DNA from 3 places in the Sanguibacteroides justesenii genome. Region 3 is predicted to be linked to each of the others. Evidence: riboswitches for the same ligand, from Rfam matches in the RefSeq annotation. Region 3 holds a riboswitch; each other region holds the start of a gene.

Region 1 (4,631 bases), 100 kb from region 3:
TAGTCTGAAACTCTTTTTTCATTTTTTGATTAATGGCATCGATGGTCAAGGCCCGGGTATCGTCATGGGTTGTCCCGAAATGTACGACGAGAAGAGCGATTTTATCGTTGGGCCCTACTGTTTTAAAGATGTCGGATTCTTTAAAACCTTCTCCGTGTCCGAAGAGAGTTATGTGGAAAAGTAGTAATAAGATGACAAATAGTATGTTTTTCATGACAAGAAAGGGATAATCCCCGGGATGTTCGAAAATTCTAAAAAAGGGTAGATGTGTTTTTCAAACATCTCCGGGGAGATGGGTTATTTGGTGAAACGAATAATCAAACTGGCAAACAAGGTCCTGCCCGGATTGAGCGTGGCGTAATTCACCCCGTTCGGACGATCGTCCGTCCAGTCAAAAATATTGTCTATTCCGGCATTCACCTCAAAGAAGAAGTTTCCTACCGGGGCAAAAGTGTGGGTGGTTGCCAGATTCCATAATTGATATTTCGGGGCGCTCTTGTCCGTATAGATGGGTTTCCCCGTCGTTTTATCCTTTGTTTCGGAATAGATGTATTTTTGTCCTTGTATTCTTCCGTTTACATTTACGTTCAGTCTGTATTTGTTCCATTCGTGCATCCATCCGGCACGGAAGGTGGCCGCGTGTCTTACGGCCTCGTTCAACCGGTGTCCGGTTTTTCGGTCTTTGGCATAAACACAATTATAGGCTCCACCTGCGGAGAAACCGTATCCGAGATAACTGTTAACGGAAATATCGAACCCTTGAGCACGCGCTTTATCTAAATTGCGATACATTTTCCTCGTTTTGATTCCGTTTTCCTTGTCCTCTTCCGTTAATTCCAACTCGTAACTGTCAATGATATCCTTAATGTCATTGATATATCCGTTTACCGAGATATTCAGAAATCTTCCGACATATTCGACGTTCAAACTGTAATAGTTTGATTTTTCCGGTTTTAAATCCGGATTTCCGATGGTAATGGATCCCCGGTTCTCGTAATCATAATAGAGTTCCTGTAAGGTCGGTGCTTTGAAACCGGCGGAATAGGCAGCCCTGAAATTGAATTTTTTCAAAGAGTACATCAAGGCTAATTTAGGGGTAAACCTGTTTTTGAAATTTTCATGGTAAACGTAACGGAATCCGGGAAGGATCTGAAGTTTGTCCCATAGACGTATTTCGTCCTGTGCATAAATGGCGAGTGTATATACCTCTTTAGGTTCATCCAAGCTGCCGGGATTTTTCATGTAGTCGTCCACGTATTCGGCACCCACGGTGAATTTGTTAAAATCACCGACCCGGAATACGCTTCTCAGATTGGCATTATAGTACTTTTGACGTTTGGTCAGTTCCTCGTCGCCAACCCGGAAGGTCGTGTCGTTTTTGACCACCTGTGCCACGGTATAAAGCTTGTTATACTCGTAGTTGTCCATGTATAAATCTAAAGCAATATAGGCTTTGTTATCAAACAGGTATTTTCCTCCTACACCGCAATTGTAATCCATATAGGTCAAATCGTACGTGTAGCCTCCGTCGCTTTTCTTGTGTTGGACGGGACGGTTCACCTCCCGGTCAAAATAGCTTCCTTGGGCATAAAGCGATAGCCTCTGGTTCGGCTCGTAAGTGAAACGTTGGCTTACGATATTGGAAAAAAAGGAGTTGACGGATTCTTTCCTGGTAGGAACGACCGTATCTGCGCTTGTTTCGTAGGGACTTAATTTCCACCCGTCCGATTGGCGTCTTTGGTAAGAGGTTGAGGAGGTAAATTTACCGAAGTTCAGGTCTAAACTGGCGTTTTGGACGAAACTGGATTTTCCCCCGAACCGGGTTTTGGATTGGATGCTGATAGGTTCTTTGGGTTGCTCGGTAATGACATTGATAACTCCGGCAATGGCTTCCGAACCATAGAGGGAAGAGGCTGCTCCTTTCAGTATTTCGATTCGTTTTACCCGGCTCATATCAATACGCGACAAGTCCGTATTGCCGGAAACATCTCCCGCCATTTTTTTCCCGTCCACTAAAATTAGAATATGTTTGTTCTCCAGCCCGTTCATCGTGAAATAAGAGCCCATGACGGTCGGACGGATGTTGAAAGAGGGATTTAATAATAATAAGGCGTCCTCGAAGGAGGTGACTCCGGCTTTTCTTATTTCTGTTCCGCTTAAAACTTCCACGGGTACGGGAGAGTCTTTTAGTCTGCGGTGAGTTCCCGTACCGGTGACAACGACCTGATTCAAGTTTACGGGCGTCCGGGATAGTTTGAAAACGATCTCTTCTGTGCTACTGTTTACTTTTATGTCTTCCGTTTCATAACCGGAAAAACTGGCTCTGAGGATGTATGTCCCCTCTGCGATGTTTTTCAGGGTAAACTCACCTTTGTTATCCGTTGCGATACCTATATTCGTGCCGATCAATCTCACGTTAGCTCCCGCGAGAGCTTTTTGGGTTTTGGCATCGACGACTTTTCCTTTTAGGGTGATGCCGGCGAGTGAAACACTGACAACCGATAACAGCAAAGCTGTTAACACAACAAACTTTTTCATTACAATGATTAATTTTAGCTGTTTATAATTCTATTCCTGACCCCGGGAATAGTTATTACCTATATGTCTCGGCAGGTCTCCTGACTACGCCTAAGAACGATACCTTCCCGTCCGCAATCGGACAGTGGTGTAAGAATCTGTTCTTTGATCCTTCTTTTAAAGGACCGGGCATCACAGTAGCGGGCACTGTTCCGGATTCCAACCGGCTTCCCTCTTGTGTGTTAGCAGATATGCAACACAACACCAAAGACAGTGCAAATGTATTACTTTTTGATTTGAAATAAAAAAATACTTGAAAAAAATGACAAGTTAAATCGGAGCATAAAAAAGAGCTATATCCGGTCGAAAGGAAAATAACCTGTAGCACCCGTCCCTATGTGCTGTTCTATCTCAAAATTTTTTAATCACTCAATCTTTTTATCCGCAATCATGAATTATCATTATATTTGTCCTTCAATTCGGATCAAATGCGGAAATCACAGTTTTTAATCGGAGCGGCTTCTTCTGGAAGCGGGAAAACTACCTTTACGATCGGTTTGTTGCGGGCTTTGAAGGATCGAGGCTTGGACGTACAGCCCTTTAAATGCGGACCGGATTATATCGATACGAAGTATCACGCCATTGCCTCGGGGGAAGAATCGGTGAATTTGGATGTTTTTATGGCTGCTGAAAAGCGTGTACGGGAGGTATATGCCCGTTATGGCGAACATTCGGACGTATGCGTGACCGAAGGGGTAATGGGCCTATTCGACGGTTATGACGGCATGAACGGGAGTAGTGCGGAAATTGCCGCTTTGTTGAATATTCCCGTGATATTGTTGTTGAATGCCCGGTCGACGGCTTATTCCGTAGCCCCTGTCCTGTACGGTTTCAAACATTTTTATCCGAAGTTGCAGGTTGCGGGGGTCGTTTTTAATTTTGTCAGTTCCGCTATGCATTACTCTTATTTGCAACAAGCGTGCGAGGATGTCGGTATGGAAGCTTTGGGATACCTCCCGAAACAGGAAGATTTTGAGGTGCCTTCCCGGCATTTGGGGTTAACTCTTGATGAAACTTTCGATTTTGATGCATTTGCCGGCCGGGTGGCGAAGGTTATCACACGGACGGTAGATGTGGATCGTTTATTGGAGTTGACCCGAAGGGCTTTTGAACCGGTTGCTGTTAGTGAGAGGAGAGTAACCGAAAGATTGAGGATCGCTGTTGCCATGGATGAGGCCTTTAACTTTGTTTACCGTGAAAATATGGAGGTATTGAAACGAATGGGTGAAGTTACTTTTTTCAGTCCTTTGCGGGACCGGGAGCTGCCGTTATCGGATTTTGTCTATCTACCCGGCGGATATCCCGAGTACTATTTGCCCGAATTATCTGCCAACGGGGAAATGTTGGCTTCGATTCGGGATTATGGGGAGAGTGGAGGAAAAGTCTTTGCCGAATGCGGGGGAATGATGTATCTTTGTGATTCTATTTCGGGTATGGACGGAAAGGTATACCCTATGGCAGGCCTTTTGAAACATAGGGCGACCATGGAGAAGATGGGTTTGAAATTGGGATATCGGCGGATAGAGATCGACGGTATGGTATTCCGGGGACATGAATTCCACTATTCCCGGGTAGTGTCCGGAGATCGGTTTATCCCTACGGTTGGAAAAACATATAGTGCTAAAGGGCGGGAAACGGACACGCCGATTTATCATTATAAACACGTGTTGGCTTCCTATATCCATTTTTATTGGGATGAGGAAACATTTCAGTCCTTGTATTCGATTATTTGATTTTTGAAAAAGGATTATATTTTTTATTTTAATACGATGAATAGGAGAGGCATCCTTTCTTAAAAGGGACTATAACTTCTTTTCTCTAATCGTTCTTTTTTTTCCATCGAGGATGAGTTCGATGCTTTTTAATGACTTTATGGAAGAGGTATAATTTTCTATTTTACCGTTTGTGAGCTTGTATTCGACAATCAATTGAAATTCTCCTTTTCTCGGGATATAATATTTCCGGAAAATACTTATGACATCGTAGTATTCTTCATAAATGAACGTATTCCATTCCGAGGCCGTTTTTTCTTGGATATATATCCGGATAATCTC
Region 2 (4,631 bases), 120 kb from region 3:
AATACTCCTTATTAAATATATTATTTACATTACATGCTAACGTAATATGACTCTTTATCGTATAAAATACGCCTCCATCCATCAACCAAAGAGAGGGATAATACAATCGGGAAGCTACATCCCGGAAAATTTTGTCCCGGAAGTTTCCACTCAAATGAAAGGACAAAGCCTTAAATATCCCCGTCGGAACAGTATAATCGGCAAACACATAGAAAGTAGTCCGAGGTACTCCTGTGGTACGCATGTTTTTCCCCGTCTGCTTATATTCGGGGAAAGCACTACTTTCCCGAATGGAGCGTATCCGATAATCCGACAAACATAAAGCCCCCCTCAAAGAAAGAGTAGGTAAAATCCGGGCCGTAACATCCATATCCAGTGTCTTCATATCGGCTCTACCTACCTGCGCATTAACCGTCATCTTAGTCACTTCCACGGTTCCATCCCCTTGCTCTTCTTCCACCTCACGGGTTCCCACGTTCGTAACCATATTGGTACGACGGATGTAAGAGAAATTTACGCTTGCATCCAACCACTCGTTAAAAGTATAACGAACTCCCGTCTCAAAAGAGTAATCCCGTTCGGGTTTGAAAATTTGATCCCCTTCCTTATCCGGATTAATCGAATTTCCGTTTTTATCCAAATAGATATTATTTACACGATATGTCGTCGTATTCGGAGTAAAGGCTGACCCGTGGGCAATATGAATCGATAATTCTGGACGGGGAAAATAAACAGCTCCCACATGCCAGGTAAAAGCTGAGGCATGAAAATTCGCCCATTTTCCCATATCTTTTTTATCGTAATCGAACGATTTCCCGTCGATCGTCGGAAAATTGGCCATCATTCTTCTCTTGTAAAAATCCATACGCCCGGAAGCCATGAATTTCCATTTATCATTCCATTCAAATACATCACGGAAATAGATACCGTTTGTATACCATTTTCTCAAGTAAATGGAAGATACATTCTGTATCCAGTACCCTTGTACAAGTTCCGGATTTTTCACGGACAACATCACATCGGTTCCCGGACCGTAGGTATCTCCGTTATCCCAACCGCAATATTGTCGCATATCAAATAACGACCAATTCCAACCGATAGCATAATGGTGTTTTGTAGAAGCTATTTCCGCATCGCCGGTTAACTCTAATGTGTTGTTATAAGTATCGTGACGCGGGAAAAAACCGCTCGCCCCGAAACGGCGCAAAGAATCTATATCCACATAAGTCGCTTCCCGAACCCCGTTCTTCTCCGTATAATATTTGTAATCCGCTCCTTCAAAGGGAGTTTTCGCACTTTTGTAAGAAAGACTTCCTACTCCGGAAGTCCGGTGATAGCTGTGATCAAAAGCAAAAACCTCCTTCAATTTCAAACCGTTCGTAAAGGTATAAACATAATCAAGTTTTATATTATACCCTTTCCGGCTATGCGAATCATTGGCAAAATCATTATAAACCTGCCCGAAATCGGCTGTTGGATGACGATCTCCCTTACGCATAACCACTTTATCGGTAGCCATATCCACCATATCCCCCGGCATATAAGGAGCAGCCCCCAATTCGACCGTATAATGGTCGTCTTCAAAACCAAAGGCGACATCAACTCTGCTCTTGCCTAAAGTAGCTCCCAATGTCGCTATTCCGGATAAACGCTGAGGAGACATACGACGCCAACCTCCCAAAGTAGCGTAATGCAAGTTAGCCATGTACTCTACCGGTCCGACCAATTTACCGCCGAATCCCAAACTTACCTTCTTTACATCCCACCTCTCATAACTGAAACGGGCATTCGCCAAAAATTCGGGAGAGGCTTTCTTACGCACAATATTGATAACACCTCCCATGGCTCCGTAACCGGCAAGGATGGCTGCAGGTCCGCGAAGCACTTCGATAGACTCCGCCGAAGCAAGATCCCCCAAAGGAAACGTGTTAATACTCTGCCGGTCATCCCGAATACCGTCCACCATTAAAACGGCCGGCATATTGGAGCCTCCGACGTAAAAACGTCTCCACAAACCGCCCTGGTTGCCCAGTCGGACGCCAGGCAGAAAACGAACGGCATCCACCCATTCGGTAATTCCTTTCCGTTCAAGCACTTTTGCAGACAATAGAGATACATTTAACGGAACGAATCTGAGAGGTACATTCAGTCCCATTAATTCCATTCTTTTCTTTTTTCCCAAGACCGTCGCTTCTTCAATATTAAAAATCGAATCCGTGATACTCTTTTTTTTCCTTTTGTCTTTATCTTCGGCCAAAAGAGAGCCGACACACACCAGTAACAATAATGTTAGTACAACAACTTTTTTCATAAAAACTATATATTAATAATGAATAAAGCATTATTAACATAGTTTAAGGGTACATGAGTAAAAAGTATAAATTTATCTTTCTCCTCTCGCTTTTGTTCCCGAAAGCTATGGTTTACGTGCTTTGGCAGGTCTTCTGACTTGTTCCGAATTTTGCCGCCTTCCCGGTTTCAACCAGTGACATTGAAGTACAAAATTCTTTTACAGGAACTTACAGCTGCGGGTACAGTTCCGGATTCACACCGGATTCCCTATTCTGTTTCACCTCAAGAAAAGAGGTATCGCACCAAAACGGCACAAAAGTAATACAAATTTCTTTATTAGAAACACTATTACCATTTTTTATTTCATGATATTTTTCCAGAAATAACATCATTTCAAAAAAAATTGTACATTTGCAGCGTTTTGGTGTTGTGTTATCATTCTAACTAACACACAAGAGGGAAACCGGTCAGAATCCGGTACAGTACCCGCTACTGTGATGCCCGCTTCTTCTGAAAAGAAGATATATGACGGATAAATTCTTACACCACTGTTCCAGCGAATACGAGGGAATGGGAAGGTATCTATCCGGGGCGAGTCAGGAGACCTACCGAAACCAATAGTTAACGCATATGCTCGGGGTTAAGGATAGCGTTACTGAAATGTTTTTCATCAAAAATGAAAGATTTTAACTATCAAGCCGTTATTGAATCGTTATCGAGCGATTCGATAAGAGTTCCGATGAATTCCTGGCGTGAAGTAAGCAACATATTTATAAAACTATAAACTAAAAAGATATGATTAAATTTTTTATTCACGTACACCGGATTCTCGGACTTTTACTCTGTATACTGTGTTTTTTATGGTGCATTTCCGGTATAGTATTGATATACCACTCCTTTCCCCGGGTAGGACCGGACAAAAGACTTCCTCGCCAGGAAGCCCTGGATACCTCTCGTCTACCCGCAATCAACGAGATACGGCAACGTTTACCCCAAAATGTACTCTCGAACAACTTTAATTTAAACAATCCCTTCGGCGAACCGGTTTTCCATTACGGCAGATGGCGTGAAGTAACCGATCTCTACGCCGACAGTACCTATATCCTCCCTTCTCCCATCTATTCCCTTTGCGAGGAGAGAGCCAAATACTGGTGTCCGGATCGTAACATCACCGAGGTCGATACACTCCGCAAATTAGAGGTATGGATTCCTTTCGGACAATTGAAAAAAGACCTGCCTATCTACAAATTCTATTTTGACGGACCGGAACATTACCAACTTTATATCTCTTCCCGTACCGGAAATATCCTACAGTTCTCTTCCCGGGAACAACGCTTTTGGGCCTGGATAGGAGCTATTCCCCATTGGTTATACATCACCTCTATTCGACAGGATATACAAAAATGGGATACTCTTTTGTATTGGAGTTGCTTACTCAGCCTTATCATGTGCATCAGTGGAATCTTTCTCGGAATCCGAGCCTACTGGCTAGCCCGCCGGAAAGGCTTTCTTCATTCTCCCTATACAAAGCCGTGGTTCCGCTGGCATCACATCACCGGTTTCTTTTTCGGTATCTTTATCTGTACTTGGCTATTCAGTGCATGGGCGCCCATATCACCCACCTTTTCCAATTTATTCAACAATAACAAAAAGGCAGGTAACGCGTTCAGAAGCCGTCCTTCCATCGCGGCTGCTCCTCCCATCGAAAAATATAATCTGGATTACCGGAAGGCTATTGCCGAAGTATCGAAAACACATGGTCCTGTAAAAGAGATTACCTGGAGTAATTACAACGATATACCACTTTACAAATTACGGACAGTGGAAAAAGAAATTATTCTGGATGCATCCGCCGACTCGATACGCCCTTTTCAAATCACCGAAGAGACGATCTACGCTGCCGTAAAGAAACTGACGGCCGATACGGTTCACTACACCATCGTCAAAATGGAAGAATACGATAACTATTACATCTCCCGTCGCAGAACTTTACCTCTACCTGTCTATAAAGTAACGTTGGATAATGAATCCGGAGATTGCTATTATTATAATTTGAAATCTTTTCAACCGCAACATTATGATAACAACGGACGTTGGAAACGCTGGGCCTTCCGGGGATTACACCGGTTGGATTTCAAATTTCTAATCGATCGTCCCGTATTATGGACAATCGTCATGTGGGGACTTTTGCTCGGATGTGCCTTTGTCTCCGTGAGCGGGATTGTTTTATCCGTAAAATACATCATCAGATTGGTAAAAAGACGATAGTAACAAAAACTTGAATTTGTTTATTACCTTCGCGGGAAAGAATCAAAGAAGAGATGCCATGATAGAACTCA
Region 3 (4,631 bases):
ACAGGAGTCGAGTATTTGCAGGGTAGCCGTATCCACTTTGGCTACATACCCTAACCGGGCGTTGGGATCTATTTCTATTTTTCCGGCATAAGAGCTGACATAAGCGTATCCTTTGTCGAATACGATGTATCGGCAATTCGGAATAGAAATTGTTCCGATATGCTTGGCCGTATTGACATCCATGACTTCCACCAGATTGGAGGCATTGATAACTGCGTATAATTTGTTTCCGTAAATTTGAATGTCGTTTCCTACGTCTCCGAGTTCTTTGACAACCGAAGGATTTCTTTCCGGAAAGATATTTTTATGGTATTTTCCGGTCGTGTAGTCGAAGTAGTCCAAAGTGGCTTTATTGCTGCCCATATTTCCTTCGTTCAACAGAAAGAATCCCTTAATGGGACCGGAGACCGAATCGCTCGGCGCTACTTGGGTGATAACCGAAGAGATGATCTCTTCATCATCGTTCCGGCAGGAAGAGAATATAAAGCTTCCTACCAGAAAGAGTATACCTACATGAATTTTTAGTTTGATCATACTTTAAAAGATTAAAGGTTTATTTGTATCAGATTTCTATATTGATCGTAAACTTTACGTTGGTACCCGGCATGGGATAACACTCCACGACCTCGTATTGTTGATTCAGCAGGTTATTGATTTCTGCCGTCAATCGGATTTTTGCCTTCTTCCACAGAAATGTCTTGGAAGCCGAAAGGTCGTTTGTATACCACTCTTTGGCTTTGTTTTCAGGAATATTGGCGCTCGATTCGTAACGTTTTCCGGTATAGATGAAGCTGTAGTTCAAATCCCAGCTTTTATAACTGCCGTTCAGGATTGCGGATCCGCCATGCCAGGGAATATAGGGGATCTGATCTCCGTAAAAAGGACTTCCCGGTTTACTGAAATCCTGAGCCTTCTGGTAGGTATAGTTTATTCGGGTATCGAGCAACCAATGACGTTTGAAATTCCAATGCGATTGTAAGGCAACATCCACTCCTCGAATTTCGACCTCTCCCAAATTGATCATTGTCCAGCGAAATTGGTTGGAGGTCGGAATGGCGATGATTTTATCGGTTACTTCGTTATAGTAGCCGTCGACTTGAATTTCTAAACTTTTTAGTGCCGAAGAGGTAAACTGGCGGGCATAGGTGATACCGAAATCGTATTGGATCGTGTATTCCGGAGCCAGATTTTTGTTCCCGATAAAGGTATAATACAGATCATTCAGGGTGGGCATCCTGAATATTCGTTTGTAAAATGCCCTGAAATTCAAATCTTTTTCCTCCCAGGGTTGCCAGGAAAGGACAATGGTGGGGGTATACTTTTGTTTACTGTCTGCAGCTGCATTTGTAACGCGAGTTTTATCATTGACGAAGGTACCCAGTAGACTTGCCTGTATGTTCAAACGCTGGAAATTAATAGCCGTAGCCAGTGCGATTAAGCCCGTGTAACGGGTAGGATAGACAAAATCGACGAGGTCTGCATTCAATTTATTCCATTGGAAATCGGCAGATAAATTTAGATTCCATCCGGGAAGAACGTTGAACAGGTTGGCGGAAGAAAGATATACCTCTTGTTGGCGATAGTGGTTGTTTACATACATCGTAGAAGCGTCCAAGCGGGGATCGGAAAGATAATGCAGGTAATCGTAAGCGTATTTGCCGTTGATAAGCATGCTGTAACGGTTGAAGTACTTTTTAAAGGAGCCTTGTAGAAAAAAATTGGAATCCCATTGTCGATCCTGATTTTTAAATTTCCCGGGCTCTTCACGTACCGAGGCTCCGGGATATCCTCTTTCCGAATGATAGAAATAAGTTTTTGCTTTCCATTCTCCCTCTTTGAGCTTGCCGAAAAGACCGTATTCTGCTCGAATGGCGTATACATCCCCGTTCTTACGTATTTCAGTGGTATCGTAACCGTTTTTCTTCCGGTAACTGAATTTGTATTTTCCGTTGGTATACATGTATTCTGCGCTTAATGAACCGTCGATATTTTTACCGAGTCGGTTTTCCAGCAGAAAGGAGGGATTGGCCAACCCGAAGGAACCGGTCTTAAAGGTAAATTTGGCATTGTATTTTTTCTCCGGATTGAATCGGGGGATCCTGGAGACCATATAAATGGATCCGGCTGAACCGAAGTCTTTGGCCGATTGGAAAATGGCGCTTCGTTGTCCGTTGTATAATGAAATGGACTCCATATTGTCCAACGAAAAACGTCCTAAATCGATAATTCCGTTTTGGGCATTTCCCAACTCGATCCCGTCATAGAAAACTCCGACGTGTTGAGTACCCATACTCCGGATATTAACGGTTTTCAACCCTCCGATTCCCCCGTAATCTTTAATTTGTACTCCGGAAAAATAGCGTAAAGCATCAGCGACAGAGTGGACGCTTAATTTTTGTAAAGTAGCTCCGGATAAAATTTGGACGGGAATGATCTCTTTTTGTATCTGCTTGGCGGAAACAACGGCTTCCTTTATATGATACATTTTAGTTGTGTCCTGCTGTTGGGCATAAATTCCCGGTGTCATCAACAACCATAAATTCAGAGCTATAAGATGCGAATAATTCATTTTTAGCTGTCATTAAAGTAATAAACAGCCTTCTGGAGAATATCCTGCGGTACAAATAACGAAGTTACTCTTTTGTCGTAAAGAATAAATCGGATAATGTTCACGTTTATATCCAAGCTCTACTCCCAGAAAGCTTCAGATTATAACGATATTGGCAGGTCTTCTGACTTACTCCGTTTTCAAACGCCCTTCCCATTTCGTGTCGAAACAGTGGATGTGAGTATTGTTCGAAAATTTCGGTGGAGCTTACAGCAGCGGGTCTGTTCAGGATTCTCACCTGATTCCCTTTTCACCACCTTCCGTAAAACGAAAGGTGACACCAAAATCGATTGTTTAATCGGGTGCAAAATTAGATAGTATTTAGTAATAAACAAATAAAATGTGCAATTAAAAATTCGATTTCGAAAATACAGGAATATTGCCTGTCTGAATAAAGGCTGTTACAATGATGGATAGGTATGGTAGAATAATGTACTTACAGTCGATTCACTGAAAGATGGGAGCATTATCGGACAATCGTCCGGGGAAGATAACAATGGTTAATCAGGAAAAGGAGTTAAGTAGGCTTGTCAAGTTGGTCGTGAATAATTTGACGGCCATAGCCAATAATATGATACCGAAAAATTTACGTAATACGTACACTCCTCCTTTTCCGATCAAACGTTCCACCAAAGAGACGTTTTTTAATACGATATAAACTACTGCCATGTTTAAAATAATGGCTATGATGATGTTAACGACATGACATTCCGCACGGAGAGATAAGGTCGTCGTGAGAGCTCCAGCTCCCGCAACCAAAGGAAAGACCACGGGAACGATGGTTGCGGAACCTCCCGGACCATTATTGCGGAAAACCTCGATATTAAAAGTCATTTCGATCGCTAATACAAAAAGTACCAAAGCTCCGGCTATGGCGAAGGAAGAGATATCGATATTGAATAGTTTTAATAGGGCGTCGCCGGCAAAGAGAAACGTGATAAAAATAGCTAAAGAAATTCCGGTTGCTTTTTCCGCATTGACCTTATTCCCGCTACTATTTAGATTCATGATTATAGGAGCGGAACCGGTGATATCGATCACGGCAAACAATACCATAAAGGCCGTAAAAATCTCTTTAATACTAAAATTTAATTCCATGTCGCAAAAATATAAAAAAGCAACATATTAAAAAAGAACAAAAGGTATTGTCTGTAGAATAAATAAGACAATACCTTTTTGTATATGTGCTTCCTGTATTATTCTTCCCGGATAGCCGTGATTCCGGGGAGCTTTTTGCCCTCGATATATTCGAGCAATGCACCACCTCCCGTAGAGACGTAGCTGACTTTGTCGGCTAAACCGAATTGGTTGATGGCTGCGACCGAGTCTCCTCCGCCGATAAGCGAGAAGGCCCCTTTTTCGGTTGCTTTCACGATGGCTTCGGCGATGGCTTTTGTTCCTTCGGCAAATTTGGGGATCTCAAACACGCCTACGGGACCGTTCCAAAGAATGGTTTTTGAATTTTCGATGATTTTTGCAAATTCCTTTCGGGTTTCCGGGCCGATGTCCAAACCTTCCCAGCCGTCCGGGATATTCATGGGGTCTACAATTTGAGTGTGGGCGTCCTGACTGAAAGCGTCGGCGGCTAATGTTTGGTTGGAAAGCACTAAATTAACCCCCTTTTCTTTGGCGATTTTTAGGATATCGAGGGCTAAATCCAGTTTATCTTCTTCGCAAATCGAATTTCCGATATGACCACCCAATGCTTTTTTAAAAGTATAAGTCATACCACCGCCCAAAATCAGGTTATCCACCTTGTCCATCAGATTCATGATGATATCGATTTTAGAGGATACTTTCGAACCTCCCATGATGGCTGTAAAAGGACGGGTCGGATTGTGCATTACTTTATCCACGCTTTCTAATTCTCCTTTCATGACATAACCGAAAAGTTTGTCGTTCGGGAAAAATTCGGCGATCACGGCAGTAGAGGCATGGGCCCGGTGGGCGGTTCCGAAGGCGTCGTTGATCCATACGTCTCCTAAAGAGGCCAGTTCTTTGGCAAATTGTTTGTCCCCTTTTT

What was found. Region 3 has a riboswitch for cobalamin ahead of DMB45_RS04545 (TonB-dependent receptor). Riboswitches for the same ligand answer to the same signal wherever they lie in the genome.
Region 1: another riboswitch for cobalamin. It lies ahead of DMB45_RS05010 (TonB-dependent receptor); the one in region 3 lies ahead of DMB45_RS04545 (TonB-dependent receptor).
Region 2: another riboswitch for cobalamin. It lies ahead of DMB45_RS05060 (TonB-dependent receptor); the one in region 3 lies ahead of DMB45_RS04545 (TonB-dependent receptor).

Annotation. Positions count from the first base shown of each region.
Region 1 is NZ_QJPL01000002.1:475,088-479,718, forward strand. Features, by position in the region: gene DMB45_RS05005 (sirohydrochlorin cobaltochelatase) at 1-214, opposite strand, end outside; gene DMB45_RS05010 (TonB-dependent receptor) at 298-2,538, opposite strand; cobalamin riboswitch at 2,592-2,801, opposite strand; gene DMB45_RS05015 (cobyrinate a,c-diamide synthase) at 3,006-4,310, shown strand; gene DMB45_RS05020 (hypothetical protein) at 4,380-4,631, opposite strand, start outside.
Region 2 is NZ_QJPL01000002.1:488,424-493,054, reverse strand. Features, by position in the region: gene DMB45_RS05060 (TonB-dependent receptor) at 1-2,311, opposite strand, end outside; cobalamin riboswitch at 2,418-2,614, opposite strand; cobalamin riboswitch at 2,698-2,919, shown strand; gene DMB45_RS05055 (PepSY domain-containing protein) at 3,088-4,560, shown strand; gene DMB45_RS05050 (histidine phosphatase family protein) at 4,619-4,631, shown strand, end outside.
Region 3 is NZ_QJPL01000002.1:371,822-376,452, forward strand. Features, by position in the region: gene DMB45_RS04540 (YncE family protein) at 1-534, opposite strand, end outside; gene DMB45_RS04545 (TonB-dependent receptor) at 563-2,527, opposite strand; cobalamin riboswitch at 2,706-2,908, opposite strand; gene DMB45_RS04550 (MarC family protein) at 3,113-3,706, opposite strand; gene DMB45_RS04555 (phosphoglycerate kinase) at 3,805-4,631, opposite strand, start outside.